Regions from separate parts of the Pseudomonas silensiensis genome, predicted to be linked through region 2. Evidence: riboswitches for the same ligand, from Rfam matches in the RefSeq annotation. Region 2 holds a riboswitch; the other holds the start of a gene.
What was found. A riboswitch is a leader RNA that binds a small molecule or an ion and turns the genes downstream of it on or off. The one in region 2 is predicted to bind cobalamin.

Region 1: another riboswitch for cobalamin. It lies ahead of cobO (cob(I)yrinic acid a,c-diamide adenosyltransferase); the one in region 2 lies ahead of cobW (cobalamin biosynthesis protein CobW).

Annotation. Positions count from the first base shown of each region.
Region 1 covers NZ_JBNDJH010000014.1:85,085-91,820, forward strand. The annotation lists gene QF010_RS20280 (C40 family peptidase) at 1-400, shown strand, start outside; gene QF010_RS20285 (class I SAM-dependent methyltransferase) at 416-1,069, shown strand; gene QF010_RS20290 (PQQ-dependent sugar dehydrogenase) at 1,074-2,387, opposite strand; gene QF010_RS20295 (hypothetical protein) at 2,456-3,040, opposite strand; cobalamin riboswitch at 3,195-3,357, shown strand; gene cobO (cob(I)yrinic acid a,c-diamide adenosyltransferase) at 3,775-4,386, shown strand; gene QF010_RS20305 (cobyrinic acid a,c-diamide synthase CobB) at 4,383-5,678, shown strand; gene bluB (5,6-dimethylbenzimidazole synthase) at 5,675-6,331, shown strand; gene cbiB (adenosylcobinamide-phosphate synthase CbiB) at 6,328-6,736, shown strand, end outside.
Region 2 covers NZ_JBNDJH010000001.1:93,763-100,498, reverse strand. The annotation lists gene cobN (cobaltochelatase subunit CobN) at 1-1,322, opposite strand, end outside; gene cobW (cobalamin biosynthesis protein CobW) at 1,326-2,387, opposite strand; cobalamin riboswitch at 2,488-2,702, opposite strand; cobalamin riboswitch at 2,823-3,051, shown strand; gene QF010_RS00390 (CbtB domain-containing protein) at 3,173-3,376, shown strand; gene QF010_RS00385 (CbtA family protein) at 3,388-4,095, shown strand; gene QF010_RS00380 (cobalamin biosynthesis protein) at 4,092-4,505, shown strand; gene cobM (precorrin-4 C(11)-methyltransferase) at 4,589-5,335, shown strand; gene nfuA (Fe-S biogenesis protein NfuA) at 5,412-5,996, opposite strand; gene QF010_RS00365 (acyltransferase family protein) at 6,054-6,736, opposite strand, start outside.

The DNA of each region.
Region 1 (6,736 bases), on a different contig from region 2:
AGAAGACGTATTGTTCCGCGCGCTCGGCCTGGTGGGCACGCCGTATCGCTGGGGTGGCAACACGCCGGATTCGGGTTTCGATTGCAGCGGGCTGATTGGCTATGTCTACCGTGACGTCGCCGGCATTTCCCTGCCGCGTACCACGCGCGAGATGATCAGCATGCAGGCGGCCAGTGTGGGCAAGGAAGGTCTGCAAACCGGCGACCTGATCTTCTTCGCCACCAATGGCGGTTCTCAGGTCAGTCACGCCGGGATCTACGTCGGCGAAGGTCGCTTCGTCCATGCGCCCGCCACCGGCGGCACGGTGAAGCTCGACAGCTTGTCCAAAGCTTACTGGCAGAAAGCCTATCTGAGCGCCAAGCGCGTCTTGCAACCTGAGCACTTGGCACGCAATCCCTAAATGGCAGAGGTTGTCATGACCGCTCGCACACTCAATCTCGACGATTCCCTGTATCAATACCTGCTCGACGTTTCCCTGCGCGAAACGCCGTTGCTCAAGCGTTTGCGTGACGAAACCCAGGCGCTGCCCATGGCTCGCTGGCAAGTGGCGCCCGAGCAAGGTCAGTTCCTCGCGCTATTGGTGAAACTCACCGGCGCCAAGCGTCTGCTGGAAGTGGGCACCTTTACCGGTTACAGCGCGTTGTGCATGGCGGCTGCATTGCCGGATGACGGTTCGCTGATCTGCTGTGACATTCCCGGTGACTACAACGCCACTGCGCAGCGTTACTGGCAGGAAGCGGGGCTTGCCGAGCGGATCGATCTGCGTCTGGCGCCCGCGCTGGAAACCCTGGCCCAGTTGGATCAAGGAGAGCCATTCGACCTGATCTTCATCGATGCCGACAAGGCCAACTACCCACGCTATCTGGAGCACGCATTGCGTCTGCTGCGCGTCGGCGGTCTGGCGGTGTTTGATAACACGCTGTGGAGTGGCCGGGTGCTTGAGGACAATCCCGAGAGCGAAGACACCCGAGCCATCCAGGCACTCAATCGCGCCTTGAAGGATGACTCGCGTGTGGACCTGTCGTTGTTGCCGTTGGGCGATGGATTGACCCTGTGCCGCAAACGCTAGGCGCTTACTTGGCCGCCGACACGCGCCACACCTTGTTGCCCACATCATCCGCCACCAACAAATCACCCTGCTGATCAATCACCACGCCCACCGGCCGGCCCATGGCTTTTTCCTCGCTGTTGAGGAAACCGGTGAGCACATCAATCGGCTGCCCGATCGGTTTCCCTGCGCTGAACGGTACAAAAATCACTTTGTAGCCACTGTGCGGTTTACGGTTCCAAGAGCCGTGCTGGCCGATGAAAGCGCCTTCCTTGAACTGCGCCGGCAGTCTGTTGCCTTCAGCAAACGTCAGGCCCAACGATGCGGTATGCGGCCCGACCGCGTAGTCCGGCGCAATGGCCTTGGCCACCAGCTCAGGGTTTTGCGGCTCGACGCGGATGTCGACGTGCTGACCGTAATAACTGTAAGGCCAGCCGTAGAACCCGCCGTCCTTCACTGAAGTGATGTAGTCCGGCACCAGATCGCTGCCGATTTCGTCGCGCTCGTTGACCGCCGTCCACAATGCGCCGCTGCGAGGTTCCCAGGCCAGGCCGTTTGGATTGCGAATCCCGGAGGCGAAGATCCGATGGTTGCCGGTAGCGCGATCCACTTCCCAGATCGCCGCTCGACCTTCTTCTTTGTCCATGCCGTTTTCGGCCACGTTGCTGTTGGAGCCCACGGTGACGTACAGCTTGCTGCCGTCCTTGCTGGCGATAACGTTTTTGGTCCAGTGGTGATTCAGCGTACCGCCCGGCAAGTCGATCACCTTCATCGGCTGTGACTTGATCGCCGTCTCGCCGTTTTCATAGTGGAAGCGCAGCAAGCGGTCCGTGTCGGCGACGTACAGGTCGTTGCCGACCAGGGTCATGCCGAAGGGCGAGTTGAGGTTTTCCAGGAACACCGTGCGGGTTTCGGCGATGCCGTCGTGGTCCTTGTCCCGCAGCAGCGTGATGCGGTTCGGGCTCGTTACTTTGGCGCCGGCACGGCCCATGACTTTGCCCATGACCCAGCCACGAACGCCTTTGCCGTCTTCGGGTTTGGGTGGTGCGTTGGTTTCGGCCACCAGCACGTCGCCGTTGGGTAACACATAGAGCCAGCGCGGGTGATCGAGACCTTCGGCAAAAGCCGCGACCTGAGTCCCTGTCGCGGCGATGGGTTTCGTGCCGTCCGGCCAGCCGATCGCCGGGGCGATGTTCACCGTCGGGATCAGGGTTTTGTTCGGTTCTGGCAGCTTGGGTGACGGGCCGATGCCGTCGGAGACTTGCAGCCTGGCGGTTTCACCACAGGCTGCAAGCCCTCCGGCGAGCACGATGACGAGAGCGAGCTGGGGCTTGCGCATGCTGACCTTCCCTATGAATGCATTGACCTAATCAATAGAGAAGCGCAGGTGATCGATGGTTCAACTGGTCAGCCGCGTGCTTCCTTGAACAGCACGGCAATGCCGGGGTGATAGTTGCCGGCTTCGTTGCGCAATTTGCGATAGGCATAAGGGAAGTACCAGGCCACCGCGCAGGTGTGTTCCTTTTGCAGGTCGTCGACCATGTCCTGGAGTTCTTCCGGGGTGGCGCTTTGTTGGGCTTTTTGCGGCGCGACAAACAGGCAGCCGAGTTTCAGGTCGCTGGCGTAGCTGATGCGCTTGGCGTCGCTGGTGATGTCCTGCAATGCTTGAGTCAGGTTCAGGCTGTTGACGCGTGGCCAGCGCTGGGTCGCTTGCACGTAAGCGCGTTCTTCGCTGGCCGCGATAAACAGATCGGCGCGGCCATTGCGTTCGCCTTCTTCGGTCTGTTTACGGGTCGGTGTTTGTTGCAGCGTCACCATTTCCGCCATCCACGCCGCGACGGAAAGCAGGCCCAGGTTGGCCTTTTCGTCGAACCAGTAAGGCGTGTCGTTATCGCCGCGCACGGCGTTGTAGCGGTCGATACAGTCAAACCAGCGTTCCAGCACCGGGCGCAGGAATTCCAGCTTCGGATTGCTGATGATCATGCCTTGCATGTGGCTCACCCTTGTTATTGTGTTGTGAGATTGTGGCTCTTTGATATCACTGCTGAGAGTGTGGCACAAGATTGGCGTCAGATAATTGATCGACGGCAGTTATTCGCTCGCAGGCTGCCCGTCTTCAATTGACGCTCCATCCCCAACCCTCTAACCTTCGCGGCTTGTTTCAGGTGCTCTGTGACCTTGGTCGACAGAGTGAAACAGGGAAGCCGGTGAGTGACGCTCTTCAAGCGACGAAGAGCCATGATCCCGGCGCTGCCCCCGCAACGGTAAATGAGTGAAGGCTGCGCGAGGGCCTGTCATCAGCTTTTTCCTATACCGCGTTGAGGTCTGAAAGCGGACCAGGCAAGGCGCAGTCCGCTGGCAATGGTTGTTCCCTTGCCAAGGACTGCAACGCAGTCTGGTCCGCTTTCAGACACAACCCGAAGGGCCGGGCCTGCTGTGGCGCAGGGCGGCGTTGCTCGGAGCTTGTTTGGAACGACCAAACCACGCTCCTCGCGCCTTGCCCTGCGCCACAGCAGACCCGGCGCGGTATAGGAAAAAGCTGATGACAGGCCCTAGCCACTGTGTCGATATCGACATGGGAAGGCGCGCAGTCGGGCCCAGTGCCGCTCATGAGCCCGGAGACCGGCCTGATCCATCCAGCGGCATCACGGTGGGCGATGCCAGGCTTCTTGCCGTCTATTCTTGTGCCTGCCCGCCGTTATCCAGCCTCAACGGAGAGCTCCCCCATGACTGATACCCCCGATCGTGACGAACGCCATCTGGCGCGCATGCAGCGCAAAAAAGCCGTGATCGACGAACGCATCGCCAACTCCCCGAATGAATGCGGCCTGCTGCTGGTGCTGACCGGCAACGGCAAAGGCAAAAGCAGCTCGGCCTTCGGCATGCTCGCCCGGTCCATGGGCCACGGCATGCAATGTGGCGTGGTGCAGTTCATCAAGGGGCGCAGCAGCACGGGCGAAGAACTGTTCTTCCGGCGCTTCCCGGAGCAGGTGCGTTTTCATGTGATGGGCGAGGGCTTCACCTGGGAAACCCAGGATCGCCAGCGCGACATCGCGGCCGCTGAAGCTGCGTGGGCGGTGTCGTGCGAATTGCTGCGTGATCCGTCGATCGGCCTGGTGGTGCTGGATGAATTGAACATTGCGCTCAAGCACGGTTATCTGGATCTCGATCAAGTGCTCAGCGACTTGCAGGCCCGTCCGCCGATGCAGCACGTGGTGGTGACCGGTCGCGGCGCCAAGCCGGAGATGATCGAACTGGCCGACACCGTCACCGAAATGGGCGTGATCAAGCACGCGTTCCAGGCCGGGATCAAAGCGCAAAAAGGCGTCGAGCTGTGAATCAACCACGTCATTGCCCGGCGGTACTGATTGCCGCGCCGGCCTCCGGTCAGGGCAAGACCACCGTCACCGCCGCGCTGGCCCGTTTGCATCGCAATCAGGGGCGCAAGGTTCGCGTGTTCAAGTGCGGCCCGGACTTCCTCGACCCGATGATTCTCGAGCGCGCCAGCGGTGCACCGGTTTATCAATTGGACATGTGGATGGTCGGCGAGCAGGAAAGTCGTCGACTGTTGTGGGAGGCCGCTGGCGAAGCCGACCTGATCCTCATCGAAGGCGTCATGGGCCTGTTCGACGGCACGCCGTCCAGTGCTGATCTGGCGCGACATTTCGGTGTGCCGGTGCTCGGAGTGATCGACGGCACTGCCATGGCCCAGACTTTTGGCGCACTGGCCCTGGGGTTGGCGCGCTATCAGCCGGACTTGCCGTTTGCCGGTGTGCTGGCCAACCGCGTCGGCACTCTACGTCACGCGCAATTACTGGAAGGCAGTCTCACTGAAGGTTTGCGCTGGTACGGCGCCTTGTCCCGGGAAACCGGGATCGAATTGCCGAGTCGACACCTCGGGCTGGTTCAGGCCAGTGAGTTGAACGATATCGATCTGCGCCTCGATGCAGCGGCTGACGCACTGGCCAGCAGTTGCGAGGTCGCGCTGCCACCGGCGGTGGAATTCGCCGCGCCAGATGTGATCGCTGCCGAGCCTTTGCTGGCCGGTGTGCGAATTGCCGTGGCCCGTGACGAAGCGTTTGCCTTCACCTACGGCGCCAGCCTGGATTTGCTGCGGGCCATGGGCGCTGAGTTGTCGTTTTTCTCGCCGATCCGTGACACGCAATTGCCGCAGGCAGACAGTCTTTATCTGCCGGGTGGTTATCCTGAATTGCATCATATGGCGCTGTCACAGAACACTACGATGCTGGCCGCAATCCGCGCTCACCATGCAGCGGGGAAACCGTTGTTGGCCGAGTGTGGCGGCATGCTGTATCTGCTCGATTCGTTGACCGATGTCGAGGGCACTCGCGCTGAACTGGTCGGCTTGCTGGCCGGCGATGCGGTGATGCAAAAGCGTCTGGCCGCGCTGGCGTTGCAGGCGGTCGAGTTACCGGAAGGTTCGTTGCGCGGACACACCTATCACCATTCTCTGACCAGCACCGAACTTGAGCCCATCGCTCGTGGCCTGAGCCCGAACGGTGGGCGAGGGGCGGAGGCGGTTTATCGTGAAGGGCGGATGACCGCGTCCTACGTGCACTTTTATTTCCCTTCCAATCCCCAAGCGATGGCGGCGTTGTTCAAGCCATGAACCCAGATGATCTAGCGTTCAGCGAAGCTGAGCGCGCGGCGGTCTACCGAGCCATCGGCGAACGCCGCGACATGCGTCATTTCAGCGGCGGCACCGTCGAGCCCGAGTTACTGCGACGCCTGCTCGAAGCCGCGCATCAGGCGCCGAGTGTCGGCCTGATGCAGCCTTGGCGGTTCATCCGCATCAGTGATCGAGCCCTGCGCGGCAAGATCCAGTCACTGGTGGAAGAAGAGCGCATCCGCACCGCCGAAGCCCTCGGCGAGCGCACCGACGAATTCATGAAGCTGAAAGTCGAAGGCATCAACGACTGCGCCGAAGTGCTGGTCGCGGCGCTGATGGACGATCGCGAGCGTCACATCTTCGGCCGTCGCACCTTGCCGGAAATGGACATGGCCTCGTTGTCCTGCGCGATCCAGAACCTCTGGCTGGCCTCCCGCGCTGAAGGGCTCGGCATGGGCTGGGTCTCGCTGTTCGAACCGCAAGCGCTGGCGGACCTGTTGGGTTTGCCGGCCGGAGCCAAGCCCTTGGCCGTTCTTTGCCTCGGCCCGGTCAAGGAATTCTATCCGGCACCGATGCTGGTACTCGAAGGCTGGGCGCAGGCGCGTCCGCTCAGTGAATTGCTGTATGAAAATTATTGGGGAGTGAGTCAATGAGTGTGGCGTTATTGAGTGTCGCTGCGGTTGCGCTGGATGCGCTGCTGGGTGAACCCAAACGCTGGCATCCGCTGGTGGCGTTCGGCCGTTTTGCCGACCGTATCGAGCAACGTTTCAATGGCGGTGGCCGCGGCTGGCGCAGTCATGGCGTCACTGCCTGGGTGATTGCGGTGTTGCCGCTGACCCTGCTGGCCACGGCGTTTTCCTGGGCGCCCTATGTCGGCTGGATCGTCGAGATTCTCGTGCTCTATTGCGCCCTCGGCATGCGCAGCCTCGGTGAACACGTCGAGCCGGTGGCCAAGGCACTGCGCAGCGATGATCTGGACGAGGCGCGCAAACGTGTCAGTTATCTGGTCAGCCGCCAGACCAGCGAACTGGATAAAACCGAAGTCGCCCGCGCCGCCA
Region 2 (6,736 bases):
TCATTGCTGACGCCGCCGAGCAATTGCTGGATCAACGCGGTGCCCGTGTCGGGCAATTCGGCGGGCAGCGGATAACCTTCTTTATGCAGCGCACGCAGGATGTTCAGCGCCGCGGCCGGAGTGTCGAGGCCGACACCATTGCCGATGCGACCGTCGCGGGTCGGATAATTGGCGAGGATCAAGGCGATGCGTTTTTCAGCATTGGGCACTCGCGCCAGATCAATCCAGCGCCGCGCCAGTTCGGCGACAAAATCCATGCGTTCCGGTTGTGGTCGATAGCAGACCACATCGGATTGGCTGCGCTCGCTGCGCCAGGCCAGGTCTTTGAAGCTGATCGGTCGGCTGATGATCCGCCCGTCCAGTTCCGGCAGCGCAATGTGCATCGCCAGATCACGCGGACCGAGGCCTTGTTCGCTGGCGCGCCAACCGGGTTCGTTGTCCTGAGCGCAGATCGCCTGGATCACCGGAATGTTGCGGCGAAACGGTCGCAAATGCGGCGCTTCAGGGCTGGATTGCGCGAAACCGGTGGTGTTGAGAATCACCCCCGCCTCGACTTCGTCCAACAGGTCCTCGACCACCGTCAGGCAGCCGGGCTCTTTCAAACTGGCCAGGGCAATTGGCAACGGGTTCAACCCTGCCGCCTGCAAACGCTGGCAGAAAACATCGATGAAACCGGTGTTCGCCGCCTGCAAATGCGAGCGGTAGAACAGCACCGCCGCGACCGGTTGATCGGCTTGCCAATCGGCTTGCCAATCCTTCAGTTCAGCGGGGCTTTTGTGCGGGTGGTAAATCGCCGTGCGCGGCAGGGTTTGCGGCTCGGCCCAGGCGTAATCGCGATCCAGCCAACGATTGGCGAGGCAGCGGAAAAAATCCAGGGCATTGCTCATGCCGCCCTGACGCAGAAACTGCCAGAGGCGGTCGCGGTCTTCCGCGCCCACCGTGCTTAGGTCGCTGAGTTCCGGGTCCGGGCGGTCATCGCCGGGCACCAGAATCAGCTGCACGCCGCGCTCCGACAGTTGCACCAGTTGCTCCACGCCGTAACGCCAATAGGCGATGCCGCCGTGCAGCGAAATCAGAATCACCTTGGCGTGGCGCAGCACTTCGTCGACATACAGGTCGACCGACGCGTGGTTCTGCACCTGCATCGGGTTGGCCAGGCGCACACTCGGGTAATCGTCGGGCAACTGCTGCGCGGCTTCGGCGAGCAGCGCGAGGCTGGAGTCGCCGCTGCACAGGATCACCAGCTCGGCGGGGGTTTGTCCAAGGTCGGCAATGTTGTCATCCGACACGAAACCGCCGGGCTGGGTCCTGAGCAGGTGCATGGCTTAAACGCTGAGCGCAGCGCGCAATTGCGATTCGAGCAGCGCGGCGTCCAGTTCCTGGCCGATCAACACCAGACGCGTGGTGCGCGCTTCAGCGGCGCCCCACTGACGGTCGAAGTGCTTGTCGAAACGGGTGCCCACGCCCTGGATCAGCAGGCGCATCGGCTTGTTCGGGATCGCCGCGAAGCCTTTCACGCGCAGAATGCCGTGCTGGACCACCAATTGGGTCAGCGCGTCCAGCAGCAGGCTTTCGTCGGCTTGAGGCAGTTCGATGGAGATGGAGTCGAACGCGTCGTGGTCGTGATCGTCTTCACCTTCATGGTGATGATCATGATGGCTGTGACGGCTGTCGATGTGTTCTTCGGAGCCGGCGCCGAGGCCGATCAGTACGTCCAGTGGCACGCGACCGCTGCTGGCTTCGATGACTTTTACTGCAGGCGGCAGTTCTTCAGCGACTTCCAGGCGTACACGGGCCAGGTCTTCAGGGCTGATCAGGTCGGCCTTGTTGAGGATCACCAGGTCGGCGCTGGCCAGTTGATCGGCGAACAGCTCGTGCAGCGGCGATTCGTGGTCCAGGTTCGGGTCGAGTTTGCGCTGGGCATCGACCTGGTCCGGGAACGCCGCGAAGGTGCCAGCGGCGACCGCCGGGCTGTCGACCACGGTGATGACCGCGTCAACGGTGCAGGCGCTGCGGATTTCCGGCCACTGGAAGGCTTGTACCAGCGGTTTTGGCAGGGCCAGGCCCGAGGTTTCGATGAGGATGTGGTCGAGGTCACCGCGACGGGCGACCAATTCGCGCATCACCGGGAAGAATTCTTCCTGAACGGTGCAGCACAGGCAGCCGTTGGCCAATTCGTAGACGCGGCCGTTGGCTTCTTCTTCAGTGCAGCCGATGGAGCACTGCTTGAGGATCTCGCCGTCGATGCCCAGCTCGCCGAACTCGTTGACGATCACCGCAATACGACGGCCCTGAGCGTTGTCGAGCATGTGCCGCAGCAAGGTGGTTTTGCCCGAGCCGAGGAAGCCGGTAACGATGGTGACGGGGAGTTTGGCCAGTGTTTTCATCGGATGCCCTTTGGCAAGGTGGCGGGCATACGGGACGACAATCGCTGCGACGGATGCGCGCGCGGAAGAGTTCGCCACCGGATCACCCCGCCCGGTTGTAGTGAGAATCTGTGTCGAGGCAGGTCTCCTGGCTGACGGTTTGCCGGGCTTGTGGGCCTGGCATTCGCTGCGCCTTCCCGCGAACCCGTTGCACAGGGTTTGCAGTGGCGTGGCAGCGAACATCACCGTTCACAGTTGCGGGGGCAGCCGCGGCATCGACCGCGTTCCCTTCTTAGCTTCGGCAGACGCCGAAGAACCTCGAAAGCGCAAGGCTACGCATCGTGTCGGGGCGGGTCAATGTCCGCAAGTTGATTGCGATCCCCTCACCACAGGTATCCACCTGGGTACCGAGTTGAGAACCCTTGCCAATTGACGCCCAACCCCCGCCCATGCTCTCCTACACGCCTTGTTACGGGTGCCCTTCACAGGGTGAAACGGGAAACCGGTGAATCATGTGCTTTACTCTAAAGTCATGTCAGTCCGGTGCTGCCCCCGCAACGGTAAGCGAGCGAAGCGTCAGATCCACTGTGCCAGCAGTTCGGCATGGGAAGGTGATGCTTGCAGGTCAAGGCGAAAGCCAGTGCCCCTCGTGAGCCCGGAGACCGGCCCGCAACACAAAGTGAGCATTACGATCACTGAACAACAAACCCGCGGTGGGCGGGCGCTGTTTGAACCTCTGCGTGCCCGACTCGCAGGGGTCTTCCATGCGCTCTATATCACCCGCTGACAGACCAGAGGGAAGCGCCATGTCGATCATCAGCAGTACCGGCAGCAACACCGATAAGAGCACCGCCAGCACCACCATTACCCTGACTCAACGCCTGACCGCCGCCGCATGCGCGTCGATCCTGGGTGCGTGCCTTGTGTATTTCGCCGGTTTCTCGCACATCGAAGCAGTGCACAACGCCGCTCACGATACCCGCCACAGCTCTGCATTCCCGTGCCATTGAGACCTGATGACATGATCAAGCGTATTGCGCAAACCGCAGGGTTCACCGGGCTTCTGGCCGCCCTGTTGCTGACCCTGCTGCAAAGCTTCTGGGTGGCTCCGCTGATTCTGCAGGCCGAGACTTACGAAAAATCCGAGCCGGCTGCTGTTGAAGTTCACGAACACGCCGCAGGTGCTGTCGCCGCTCACACTCACGATGCCGAAGCCTGGGAACCGGAAGACGGTTGGCAGCGCGTGCTGTCCACCACCGGCGGCAACCTGGTGGTAGCGGTCGGTTTCGCCCTGATGCTGGCCGGTCTTTACACCTTGCGCGCACCGACCAAAACCTCCCAAGGCCTGCTTTGGGGCCTGGCCGGTTACGCCACGTTCGTGCTGGCACCGACCCTTGGTCTGCCGCCCGAGCTGCCGGGCACTGCCGCGGCTGATTTGGCGCAACGGCAGATCTGGTGGATCGGCACGGCAGCCTCCACCGCGGTCGGCATCGCATTGATCGTGTTCAGCCGTCACTGGCTGATGAAAGTGCTCGGCGTGGCCATTCTGGCTGTTCCTCATGTGATCGGCGCACCACAACCGGAAGTCCACTCGATGATGGCACCGGAAGCCCTGGAAGCTCAGTTCAAAATCGCTTCGCAGCTGACCAACGTGGCATTCTGGCTGGCCCTGGGCCTGATCAGTGCCTGGTTGTTCCGCCGCAAAAGCGATGGTCAATACCACGCATGACTGAGATCAGCACAGCGCCGACGTTAGTGGTCGGCCTGGGCTGCCAGCGCGGCTGCCCCGTCAGCACGCTGCGGGCGCTGCTCGATCAGGCGTTACAGGCTCATAAAATCGGACTTCACCAGATCAAGGCCCTGGCCAGCATCGACCTGAAGCGCGAAGAACCTGGCTTGATCGAACTGGCCGAACAACTCGCACTCCCACTGATGTACTTCAGCAGCGAACAACTGGCCGGCTATCAACCGCAACTCAGCCACCGCTCGGACATCGCGTTCGAACGCACCGGCTGCTACGGCGTCGCGGAAAGTGCCGCCCTGGCCCTGGCCGAACAGCTGGCCCAGGCACCGGCAAAGTTGCTGATTCCACGACAAAAATATGCCCAGGCCACCTTGGCATTGGCCGGCGCCGCCTGAAATCCTCGATAATCCCCGCCTTCGATCATGAGCAATCTTCATCTGAAGCCTTGCCCAGCCTCTTTTTCTCACAGGAACCGACGATGACCGTCTACTTCATTGGCGCAGGTCCCGGCGACCCGGAACTGATCACGGTCAAAGGCCAACGGCTGATTCGCAGCTGCCCGGTGATCATCTATGCCGGCTCCCTGGTGCCCACCGCCGTGCTGGATGGCCATCGCGCCGAGCAGGTGGTCAACAGCGCCGAACTGCACCTGGAACAGATCATCGAGCTGATCAAATCCGCCCATGCCAAGGGCCAGGACGTGGCCCGGGTGCACTCCGGCGACCCGAGTCTTTACGGTGCGATTGGCGAGCAGATCCGCTACCTGCGCGAACTCGACATCCCGTTTGAAATCATTCCCGGCGTCACGGCCACGGCGGCCTGCGCCGCGCTTCTGGGTGCGGAATTGACGTTACCGGACGTGTCGCAAAGCGTGATCCTGACCCGCTACGCCGACAAGACTGCGATGCCCGCCGGCGAAGAGCTCGGCAGCCTGGCGCAGCACGGGGCGACCATGGCGATCCATCTGGGGGTCAATCATCTGGAGAAAATCCTGGCCGAGTTGCTGCCGCATTACGGCGCGGACTGCCCGATCGCGGTGATTCACCGGGCGACCTGGCCGGATCAGGATTGGGTGGTGGGGACGCTGGAAGACATTGCCGCGAAGGTTGAAGCCAAGGGGTTTCGGCGCACGGCGTTGATTTTGGTGGGCCGGGTGTTGGGCAGTGATCACTTTAGTGAGTCGTCGCTGTACCGTGCCGGGCATGCGCATCTCTACAGACCCTGAAGCACTCACAGCTTATTATTGCCCATAAAAAAACGGCACTCACGGGTGCCGTTTTTTCGTTTCTGCAGCGAACACCTTAGTAGTAGGCGTTTTCTTTCTGCGTGTGGTCGGTGACGTCACGAACGCCCTTGAGCTCGGGAATGCGCTCGAGCAAGGTGCGCTCGATGCCTTCGCGCAAGGTGACGTCTGCCTGGCCGCAGCCCTGGCAACCGCCGCCGAACTTCAGCACGGCGATGCCGTCATCGACCACATCGATCAGGCTGACCTGACCGCCGTGGCTGGCCAGCCCCGGGTTGATCTCGGTTTGCAGGTAATAGTTGATACGCTCGTTGATCGGGCTGTCGGCGTTGACCATCGGCACTTTGGCGTTTGGCGCCTTGATGGTGAGCTGGCCGCCCATACGATCGGTGGCGTAATCGACTACCGCATCGTCCAGGAAGGCTTCGCTGAACGAGTCGATGTAAGCGGTGAAGCTTTTGAGCCCCAGCGCCGTGTCTTCAGGTTTTTCTTCGCCCGGCTTGCAATAAGCAATGCAGGTTTCGGCGTACTGGGTGCCAGGCTGGGTGATAAAGACGCGGATGCCGATGCCTGGGGTGTTCTGCTTGGAGAGCAGATCAGCCAGATAATCGTGGGCGGCGTCGGTAATGGTAATAGCGGTCATGGAAACTCCTCGCAGGCTTGGGCGCAGTTTACGCCAATCATCGCGCCGTACAAAGTCCTAGTATTTTTGTCGGGAAAGAGCCGGAACTGCCTCGACAGCCAATTCGCCGTCGATTCGGCCTTTAAGCCACCGATAGCTGCATTTTTCCACCCATTCGTAACTTGCCCACGAGCCCAGACCGATTGTCGCGACGCAAACGGCGAACATCACGTAGGGATTGATGCCATAACGCTGTGCGACAAAACCACCGGCGGACAGCACCAACACGTGCATCAGGTACACCGAGTAGGAGCAGTCGCCCAGCAGTTTGAGCACCCGGCCATGCTCGAAATAGCGCTCCAGCGCCATGCACGCCATCACCAGCACCGCGCTCGGCAGGCCCCAGGCCAGCAACCGTGGCTGCGGCGCCAGGTGATAAATCGCCAGCAACGCGCCGCCAATGCCCAGCAACGGGAGCCAGAACCCGGGCTTGATCCAGCCGCGACGGTAAATCATGCCGATGGCCATCCCCAGCAAGAATTCATAAACAATGTCCGAGCGGTAGAACTCGCTGATCCAGCCGTAGCCGGTCCAGGCCTGACACACCGCAAACAGCAGCGCCGCGACGATCAGCAGCCGAACCTGCATGCGGAACAGCAGCGCCCAGGCAAACAGCACATAGAAGAGCATTTCGTAGTTGAGGGTCCAGCCGACGTTGAGCGTCGGATAAATCCCGTAGCCGCCAGGGTTTTCCGTGGGAA